2 regions of the Pseudoalteromonas sp. THAF3 genome follow, and region 1 is predicted to be linked to the other one. Evidence: predicted binding sites of a transcription regulator. Region 1 holds the regulator's gene; the other holds the start of a gene.
What was found. The regulator FliA, encoded in region 1, starts transcription of late flagellar genes. The targets are predictions, from matches to a motif close to CTAAAGNTNNNNNNNNNNNNGCCGATA.
Positions count from the first base shown of each region.

Region 2: a site for FliA is predicted at 1,502-1,528, ahead of pomA (flagellar motor protein PomA). Genes of this name have one in related genera too.

Region 1 covers NZ_CP045418.1:2,316,138-2,321,442, reverse strand. The annotation lists gene flhA (flagellar biosynthesis protein FlhA) at 1-362, shown strand, start outside; gene flhF (flagellar biosynthesis protein FlhF) at 394-1,893, shown strand; gene FIU82_RS10810 (MinD/ParA family protein) at 1,886-2,746, shown strand; gene FIU82_RS10805 (RNA polymerase sigma factor FliA) at 2,762-3,484, shown strand; gene cheY (chemotaxis response regulator CheY) at 3,523-3,906, shown strand; gene FIU82_RS10795 (protein phosphatase CheZ) at 3,924-4,679, shown strand; gene FIU82_RS10790 (chemotaxis protein CheA) at 4,696-5,305, shown strand, end outside.
Region 2 covers NZ_CP045418.1:880,648-885,952, forward strand. The annotation lists gene dxs (1-deoxy-D-xylulose-5-phosphate synthase) at 1-154, opposite strand, end outside; gene ispA ((2E,6E)-farnesyl diphosphate synthase) at 223-1,110, opposite strand; gene FIU82_RS04005 (exodeoxyribonuclease VII small subunit) at 1,119-1,358, opposite strand; gene pomA (flagellar motor protein PomA) at 1,622-2,383, shown strand; gene FIU82_RS04015 (flagellar motor protein MotB) at 2,386-3,312, shown strand; gene FIU82_RS18720 (hypothetical protein) at 3,677-3,988, shown strand; gene FIU82_RS04025 (DNA topoisomerase III) at 4,041-5,305, shown strand, end outside.

The DNA of each region.
Region 1 (5,305 bases):
CGGTACGTATTTCATTGCGTCGTTTGATTGTGCAAGATGCGGTTGGCGCTACGCCAGAAATTCCTGTCATAACATTGGCGCCTGAGTTGGAACAGATGTTGCATCAGTCGCTTCAGAACGCAGGAGATGAGGGTGCTGGCATTGAGCCAGGCTTGGCAGAGCGGCTACAGGCCTCTTTAAGCGAAGCCCACCAGAACCAAGAAATGTCGGGTGAACCTTCCATCTTATTGACCTCCGGGATGCTTCGTACAGTGTTATCACGTTTTGTGAAGCACACCATCCCTGGGCTGAAGGTGATGTCTTACCAAGAAGTGCCCGATGAGCGTCAAATTAAGATTGTTAGCTCCGTTGGACAGCAATAGATCGGAAAGCCGGTTGTGAGAGGGTAATATTATGAAAATCAAACGCTTTTTTGCTAAAGATATGCGTACAGCACTGAAAGAAGTAAAAGATGAGCTGGGTGTTGACGCGGTGATCATGTCGAATAAAAAGCTTGCAGATGGCGTTGAAATCGTTGCTGCTATTGACCATGAACGCCCAGCAGCCGCACCGAAAAGCGCTCCCCAGCAGCAAATGCAGCCGCGTGCCACTGAGCAGCGTATGGTACGCCCACAAACACGTACGCAACGTCCCGAGCTGCAAAGTCACAATGGTGTGGCTGATTCATTGCAGGCGTTGTTAGAGCGTCAGAGTCCGAAACCAAAGAACGCTGCTCTCGCCGACATGTTTTCGCAATCAGGTATTGATATGAGCGCGCCTGAAGAGCCCGTTGCACAGCCTCAGCGTCGCGCTGCGCCGGCCAATAACTACGCTCCGCAGCCAACGCTAGCAGAGCCAACGCAAGCCCGCGCTGCAGCGCAGTCCATGGGTGATGATTTGGACGGTGACGGTTTTGATGAGCTACACCGCCAGCCCAAAGATTCTGTACAGCAAGAGGCCATGGACAGCGAAGAGATCAGTGCCATGCGCGATGAGATGAATGCCATTCGTCAGCTTCTTGAACATCAAGTATCCGGCCTATTACATCAGGACCGAGCGCGCCGCGATCCAACTCGTGCCTGCTTCATCGAGCGCTTGCAGGGCATGGGTATCGACACTGAAGTGGCTGAGCAGTTAGTGCGTTATGTACCAGACGACGTATCGCGCAAGCAAGCATGGAGTGCAGCTCTGGATATGGTGCAAAAGCAGCTACACACCACCAATAATGAGATTTTACGTCATGGCGGCGTATATGCGTTAGTCGGTCCTACTGGCGTAGGCAAAACCACAACGGTTGCAAAACTGGCCGCATTAGGGGCGCAAAAATATGGCGCTGACAAGGTTGCGCTGATCACCACGGATACATACCGTATCGGTGCTTACGAGCAGCTAGCAACTTATGGACGCATCATTGGTTGCCCTGTGAAGCAAGTAAAAGATGCCAATGAATTGGCCGATGTGCTTTATCAATTACGCAATAAACGTCTAGTATTAATTGACACTGCGGGAATGAGCCAGCGCGATTTACGTTTAAGTGAGCAATTAAACACGCTCATGCGTAGTACGCGAGTCGATATTCGTAGCTATTTAGTGCTCAGTGCCACAGCACAACATGAAGTGCTTCAAGAAACCGTAAGGCACTTCCAAAAAGTTGACTTAAGTGGTTGTATTTTCACCAAACTTGATGAAAGTCTAAGTTTAGGCGAGATTATTAGTGTAGCGATTCAAAATCGCTTACCAATAGGGTATCTTACTAACGGTCAACGCGTTCCAGAAGATATTCGCGTTGCTAACTCAGAAAAAATGGTTAGAAAAGCTGAACAATTGTTTATCAAACACCAAAAAACACAAAAATCAGCGGCACCAGCAGGGCGCCAAACAGTGGCGTCTCAGGCAGTAGGAATGTATGATTAACACAGTGCACGATCAAGCAAGTGGCCTTCGAAAAATGAATCAAAACAATAGCCAAGGCGTAAAAGTAATCGCCGTGACCGGTGGCAAAGGGGGCGTCGGTAAAACCAATGTCTCTTTGAATTTAGCTATTGCCATGGGTCAGCAAGGCAAACGTGTCTTAGTGTTAGATGCTGACCTAGGACTGGCAAACTGTGACGTTATGCTTGGTCTGCGTGTTGAAAAGAACCTTTCTCATGTTCTAAGTGGTGAGTGCGAACTGCGCGATATACTGGTAACTGGGCCTGCGGGCATTCGTATTGCTCCGGCAACATCGGGGTCACAGAGCATGGTTGAACTGAGTGCCGCAGAGCATGCAGGTTTAATCCGTGCGTTTAGCGAGCTCGATAACGACTTTGATGTCCTCATTGTCGACACCGCCGCCGGTATCTCCGATATGGTACTGAGCTTCTCGCGAGCTGCGCAAGATGTTGTGGTGGTGGTCTGCGATGAGCCAACCTCGATAACCGATGCCTACGCGTTGATCAAGGTGCTTAGTCGTGAACATGGCGTATACAAATTCAAAGTCGTTGCCAATATGGTGCGCAGCCAGCGTGAAGGGCAAGACTTATTTGCCAAACTCTCCAAAGTAACCGACCGATTTTTAGATGTGGCGCTCGAATTAGTGGCCACCGTGCCCTATGATGAAAACATGCGTAAATCAACGCGTCGCCAGAAAGCCGTCGTGGAGTTATTCCCTAACTCACCCGCTTCGGTATCGCTGAAAAGTCTCGCTGGCAAGGCACTAAAATGGCCAACCCCTAATCAACCATCGGGGCATTTGGAGTTCTTCATTGAAAAGCTGGTCAATAATTAACTGTTGTTCGGATTTATGAATAAAGTGGCTGGATATCAAGATCAATTACAATTAAACACTCTGGTCGAGCGCCATGCCGCGCTGGTCAAGCGTGTTGCATGTCATTTGCTGGCTCGACTGCCTGCGAGTGTGCAGCTCGATGATCTCATTCAGTCCGGCATGATTGGCCTCATCGAGGCATCAAAAACCTTTGACGCCAGTAAAGGCGCCAGCTTTGAGACGTTTGCTGGTATTCGTATTCGTGGTGCGATGCTTGATGAAGTACGACGGGGAGATTGGGCTCCACGATCGGTACATCGCAATAGCCGCGCTGTAGCTACCGCTGTACATGAATTGGAAACCTCCCTAGGTCGGGAACCAAAGGATGTTGAAGTAGCTGAAAAACTTGATATTTCGCTCGATGAATACCATCATATTTTAAACGATGTTAATTGCTCTAAAGTGCTCGGTATCGAAGACTTAGGTGTCGATGAAGATGTACTCACCCCGAGCAGTGAACAATCTCAAACGGGGCGGCCCTACACCAGCGTTCACAACGAACGCTTTAACCAAGCATTAGTAGCGGCAATTAATTCTCTCCCCGAGCGTGATGCATTGGTATTATCGTTGTACTATAACGATGAAATGAATTTAAAAGAAATTGGGCAAATACTGGACGTAAGTGAGTCCCGTGTGAGTCAGATACATGGTCAGGCAATGATTAAGCTCAAAGCGAAAGTCAATGACTGGGTCAATTAGTAGTAAGAATAAAGGTTCATACCTCACTGGAGGATACTTTGGATAAAAACATGAAAATTCTCGTGGTCGATGACTTTTCCACTATGAGAAGAATCATTAAAAACCTATTGCGTGATTTAGGCTTTACCAACGTGCAAGAAGCGGACGATGGTAGTACCGCGCTGCCCATGTTGCAAAACCAAGAGTTTGACTTTGTGGTTACCGATTGGAACATGCCAGGTATGCAGGGTATCGATTTGCTCCGTGCAATTCGCGCCGACGACAGCTTAAAGCACATTCCAGTACTGATGGTAACTGCAGAGGCGAAGAAGGAACAAATCATTGCCGCTGCCCAAGCTGGCGTGAACGGTTACATCGTTAAGCCCTTTACCGCAGCTACATTAAAAACCAAGCTGGATAAAGTATTTGAGCGCTTAGGTTAACCGAGAAGGAGAGGTTTATGTCAGCTCCCGCTGCACCTCACATTACCCTAGAGCAAGCCAAACAGCTTGTATCGTTTCTTGAGCAAGGTGAGCAGGAGAAAGCCGATCAGCTGATCCTCGATGCTGCCTCCAAGGAACAATCCGAACTGTTTGCTGAGGTTGGCAAGTTGACGCGGCAACTTCACGAGTCGTTGAAGAATTTCCAACTCGATACGCGCTTGAACGACCTCACGCAAGAAGCCATTCCCGATGCTAAGCAGCGTCTTAATTACGTGATGGAAATGACCGAGCAGGCGGCAAATAAAACCATGGATGCCGTGGAAGCTAGTTTGCCCATCGCTGAGCAGCTATCCACTGAACTACATCAAATTAAACCCATTTGGGATAAATTGATGCGTCGCGATCTCGAATTAGGTGAGTTCAAGCAGTTGTGTCATCAGCTTGATAGTTTTATGAACCGCTCTCAAGGCAGTACAGTGGAGCTGCACGACCTTCTTAACAATGTGCTGATGGCGCAAGACTACCAAGATTTAACAGGGCAGGTAATTCGCCGCGTAATCGAGCTGGTGCGCGAGGTAGAAGACAGCCTTATTAATTTATTAACTGTGTTTGCGGGCAACGAAGGTGAAGAACCGGTGGTTGAACAACAAAAAGCAAAACCAGCTGTGAACGCTGAAGGTCCAGAAGGGCCAATTATAGACACAGAATCACGTGATGACGTGGTCTCAGGCCAAGATGAAGTAGACGACTTGTTGTCTAGTTTAGGCTTCTAAAGAGGAGAGCGGCTGCATGAGCTTTGAAGTAGATGAAGATATTTTACAGGACTTTTTAGTCGAAGCAGGTGAGATATTGGAGCAGCTCTCTGAGCAGTTAGTAGAGCTTGAAAATAACCCTGATGATAAAGACTTGCTCAACGCTATCTTCCGGGGCTTCCACACTGTTAAAGGGGGAGCTGGGTTCCTTGGCATGAATGAGCTGGTGGATGCCTGTCATGGTGCTGAGAATGTATTTGATATTCTTCGCCAAGGTAAGCGCCAGGTTACTTCTGAACTGATGGACGTTATCCTGCAAGCGCTCGATACAATTAACGACATGTTTGCGCTTATTCAAGCACGAGAGCAGCCGCAACCTGCAGACCCTGAGTTACTTGCTGTATTGCATAAACTGAGCGAACCTGAATCCGAAGATGAGGCACCTATTGCAGTGCCTGAACCTGCCGCAACTCCGAGTGAACCTGTTGTTGAACCCGAACCTGTGCCTGAAAATGTCGCATCAGGGGCCGATGATTTTGGCGATGATATTTTGTTCGATGCGCCAAGTGATGGCAGTGACGAAGGCGAAGCGATTGACGAAATCACCGAAGATGAATTCGAAAGCTTGCTCGATGAATTGCACGGCC
Region 2 (5,305 bases), 1.4 Mb from region 1:
AGGCAAAGTGACCGCTACTTTGCGATACGGAGTTTAGTAAGTAGTCCCGCAGTTCGTGGCTAAACGCGCCTAACCGCTCTTGCGGTAGCTCGCGAAGTTGTTCAGGCTTGCTGACCTGTTGTAATAAGGGATACTTGCTACTATCCAAATTCATGCGTCGTTTTATCCTTTACTGCGATGGCTGAAGTATATCAAACCAGCCCTTCGCATCAGTAGTCATTTTTAATGATCTCTGGCGATGATATAGCCTGCGAGTTGCTCGAGAACACGGGTGTCATATGGGAGCGGGCACACCGCATCAATAGCTTGTTGATACAAATGCTGCATCTTATCTTTGGCACCATCAAGGCCCATAAGCGCAGGATAAGTAGATTTATTTGCAGCCACATCAGAGCCTTGCGGCTTTCCTAGCGTGGCGGTATCTCCTTCAACATCCAAAATATCATCTTGCACTTGAAAAGCCAGGCCGATGGCACGGCCGTAATCGTCTAATGCAGCACGTGTGCTGTTTTCTACGTTCGGGGAGCACAAATAGCCCAGCTTAATGGCGCAGCTTAGCAATGCCCCGGTTTTTAGACGATGAATATGCTCAAGTTCATTTAAGGAAATCGCTTTATCGGTGGCCGCGATATCTAGTGCCTGGCCGCCTACCATACCCAATAGTCCTGAAGCTTGGCTTAAACTTCTTACCAATGCTAACTGTTGGCTAGCGCCGATATCAAAGTCAGTGCTACTGAGCAGCTCAAAGGCAATGGTTTGCAAGGTGTCGCCAGCTAAAATAGCGTGGGCCTCGTCAAATGCGATATGGCAGGTGGGTCGACCGCGCCGTAATTCATCATCGTCCATGGCCGGTAAATCATCATGCACCAGAGAGTAACTATGAATACACTCAATGGCTGCAGCGGCTTTGTGAAGATCGTCTTGATGTGCTGCAAGCATATTACCTACAGCATAGACTAAAAATGGTCGCAAGCGCTTGCCACCATTTTCAATACAGTACTGCGTTGCCGCCAATAATTGAGGCTGTGTTTGTTGCTGTGTTTGAAAATAACGCTGTAGGGTGTGTAGCACATCCTGTTGTGCCTGTGCTAAGGCATGTTTTAAATTCACAGGGGCGACTACTCTTGATCATCCATTGGGGTGAGCTCAGCGTTTAGGTCGTTGCTCATTAACATGCTTACTTTCTGCTGGGCGTTATCAAGCTTTTGAGCCGATGCATTTGCCAGACCAATACCGCGTTCAAATTGCTTTAAAGATTGCTCTAAAGACAATTCTCCTTGCTCCATATCAGTTACAATTTGCCCCAATTCATTAATGGCTTCTTCAAAGCTTAGGTTTTCTGGTTTTTTTTGGGCCATGGCCTTGTCACTCACTACACCTAATAAGAGCGCCAATTTTAGGGGGAATCGTGGACTAGGTCAAAGATGGATGCGATTTTCACGGCAAAGCTGTGTAGGCATGCTAGTTTTAATATTGTCGCTTCGCGATTTTAAAAAAATGATTCAAGTAATTCAGCAAGTTGCCGATATCTCAAGAGTAATTATAATAACGTCTGATATTCCCTGGCCATATATAGGGCTTTAGTGGGAAGGCGCTGAATAGAAAAGTGGGTGGAGGACATGTGGATTTAGCAACCATAATAGGTATTCTCGGCGCGATTGGTTTCGTTGTCATGTCTATGGTGCTTGGTGGTGATGTGGGCATGTTCTATAACACTCCTTCGGTGCTAATTGTATTTGGTGGTTCTCTTTTTATTGTGCTTGCTAACTACACCATGGGGCAATTTTTCACCATAGGGAAAGTAGCCGGCAAGGCCTTCATGTTTAAGATTGAATCACCTGATGAGCTTATTGAGAAGGCTGTAGAGCTGGCAGACTCTGCTCGTAAAGGGGGCTTTTTAGCGCTAGAAGAGGCAGAGATTAACAACAAGTTTATGCGCAAAGGCATTGATATGTTGGTTGATGGCCATGACGCCGATGTGGTTCGTGCTACTTTGCAAAAAGATATTTTGTTAACCACCGCTCGCCATGAGCAAGGCGCTGGACTGTTTAAGGCCTTGGGTGATATAGCCCCGGCAATGGGTATGATCGGGACCTTGATCGGGTTGGTGGCGATGCTCTCTAACATGGATGACCCCAAAGCGATTGGTCCCGCGATGGCGGTGGCGCTACTAACCACATTGTACGGTGCGTTTCTCGCCAATGTGATAGCTATTCCTATCCAATCCAAGTTAGAACTGCGCAAAGACGAAGAAGAGCTCAATCAACGGCTGATCTTAGACGCTATCCTAGGTATTCAAGACGGACAAAACCCTAAAGTTATCGAAGGCATTCTGAAAAATTATCTGGCAGAGTCCAAGCGCCAAGTTGATACCGAGGAGTAAGTATGTCGGATGAAAAACCCTGCAAATGCCCCCCTCCCGGATTACCGGCTTGGATGGGCACGTTCGCAGACTTGATGTCGCTACTGATGTGTTTCTTCGTATTGCTATTGGCGTTCTCCGAGATGGATGTGCTCAAGTTTAAGCAAATTGCTGGTTCCATGAAGTTTGCTTTTGGTGTGCAAAATAAACTGGAAGTAAAAGACATACCTAAAGGAACCAGTGTCATCGCCATGGAATTTAAACCGGGGCGCCCAGACCCCACGCCCATCGAGACAATTCAACAGCAAACTGTTGAAATGACACAGCAAATGCTGGAGTTCCAAGCAGGGGAAGAAGATTCCGCAGGCGGTCGTAAAGAGCAGCGTGGGGACCAACGCGGTGGGGAGTCTGCCAGTACCGCCGATGAGCAGTCACAACAGCAAGCCATCGCCGCAGCAGACCAAGAGCGCACCAATGAGCTGGTGAAGAAAATTGCACAACAGCTAGAACAGCAAATTATTGACGGCGCCATAGAACTGGAATCTCTAGGGCAGCAAATAATTATTCGCATCCGTGAAAACGGCTCTTTTCCCTCCGGCAGTGCTTTCTTACAGCCAAAATTTAAGCCTATTATTCAAGATATTGCTGAATTACTAAAAGATGTACCCGGGGAAATCACTGTCTCGGGGCACACCGATGACTTCCAAGTCTCTAATGAGCTCTATACCAACAACTGGGACCTGAGCGCGATGCGCGCAGTTGCGGTTGCCAGTGAAATGCAAAAGGTTGATGACTTTGATAAAAGTAGAATGGTCGTGGTGGGGCGCGCAGATACACGGCCGTTAGTGCCCAATGAAACTGATGAAGATCGTAAGCGTAATCGCCGCGTCGAGATTTCAATCATGCAGGGTAAAGCCAAAGAATCTGACCCCATTGAAGTTGTGCAGTAACTATTGGCTTTGTGCCAAAAATACGGTAATTTAGCAACTGAATTAAAGCTGAATAGACAGGGAGCACAGGATGTTGGATTTGCATAAGTTTGCCAGTATACCCGGAAATGGTAGCGGCACTGATGATAAAAGCGGAGACGATAACAAAGACACCGAACAGTCGTTAGGCTAAGTACTTATGCCTAGTTGGCTAGAGGAAACGTTAATCTTTCTAAACAATAGTTGGGCAGCATTTTTGCTGCCCGCTATTGTTTTCTATGTCCTTACTCGTGAGTACAAGGCCTTGCGGTTTGTCCTTCTAACCGCCGCTTTCTTTCTCTACGGAACACTGATACACGATTTTTTGCTCGATTGGGATAAAGACATGATCTGGCGTTATGTCATATGGGCAAGCAACGATATTACCTGGATGGCGATTATTGCCTACTGGGGCATTCGTGGCAAAGTGCATATGTGGCAAAGTATTGCTGGTCAGCTTATTGTCGTTGCCGCGCCTTTTTTACAGCTTTGGCGTGTCGCCGATCGCCATTTATGGGATCTAACATTTAATAGCTCGTACCTTTACAAAACCCTAATACCAATCATAAACAGCGTCACTTTAATATTGTGCTATTTACCGATACTGTTTTGGTTGCAGGCAAGAAGAAACAAAACAGCCGCGCGCACTCTTTCCTAGCTCGTAATTATACTCTACACTGTAATAACTGTATAAATAGCCAGTTATTGTCATGAAGCTTTATATTGCCGAAAAACCCTCTCTTGGCCGTGCCATAGCCGCAGCCTTGCCCAAACCTCAGCAAAAAAAAGAAGGCTATATAGAGCTCGGCAATGGCGATTGTGTCACCTGGTGTATCGGTCATTTACTTGAGCAGGCTGAGCCCGATGACTACGACCCCGCTTTTAAAAAGTGGCAATTGGCGCACTTGCCTATTATTCCGACGCAGTGGCAGCTAAAAGCGAAAAGCAAAACTCGTAAACAACTCACCTTAGTTAAGAAGCTGATAAAGCAAGCTCACATCTTAGTGCATGCCGGCGACCCCGATAGAGAAGGGCAATTGCTGGTTGATGAAGTGATTAATCAGGTATCTTTGTCGCAACATAAAAAGCAAGCGGTTGAGCGTTTACTGATCAGTGATTTGAACTTGCCTGCAGTGAAAAAAGCCCTGAACCAGCTGCAGCCCAATACCCGGTTTGTGCCTTTGAGTGTTTCAGCACTCGCCCGCTCGCGCGCCGACTGGTTGTTTGGCATGAACCTAACACGAGCTTATACCTTGGCGGGACAAAAAAGCGGTTATCGAGGGGTGCTCTCAGTGGGAAGGGTACAAACCCCGGTGCTGGGTCTGGTGGTCGCCAGAGATAAAGAAATTGCCGAGTTCGTTAGTAAGCCGTTTTATGAAGTGCACGCGCAAGTGACTACAGCACAAGGCGAGTCATTTTGGCTGAAGTGGCAACCAAGCGAAGCGTGTCGGGCCTATCAAGATGAACAGGGCCGAGTATTGCTGCGTAAGCTTGCAGAAAATGTAGTCGGCCGGATTGTCGGCCAACCGGCAAGTGTGACCGACTTAAGCAAAGAGCAAAAGCAAGAGCAAGCTCCTCTGCCTTATAACCTATCGGCACTGCAAATAGATGCAGCGAAGCGCTTTTCTCTCTCCGCGAAGGCGGTATTAGATTGTTGTCAAAGCTTGTATGAGAAGCATAAATTAATTACTTACCCGCGCTCAGATAACCGCTATTTGCCTAAGGAGCATTTTGCTGACGCCAGCAATATTATTAACGCAGTGCTTAATAATGGCGTTTTCACCGCCCAGCATCTCACAGCTGTAGATAGCAATAAAAAGAGCCGTTGCTTTAACGATAGCAAAGTGGCAGCGCACCATGCCATCGTACCTACAGCCAAGCACACCGCAGCGCAGTTGAATGATAATGAGCGCAAAGTGTATGAACTGATCTGTCGCCAATACCTTATTCAATTTATGCCTGCATATCGCTATTA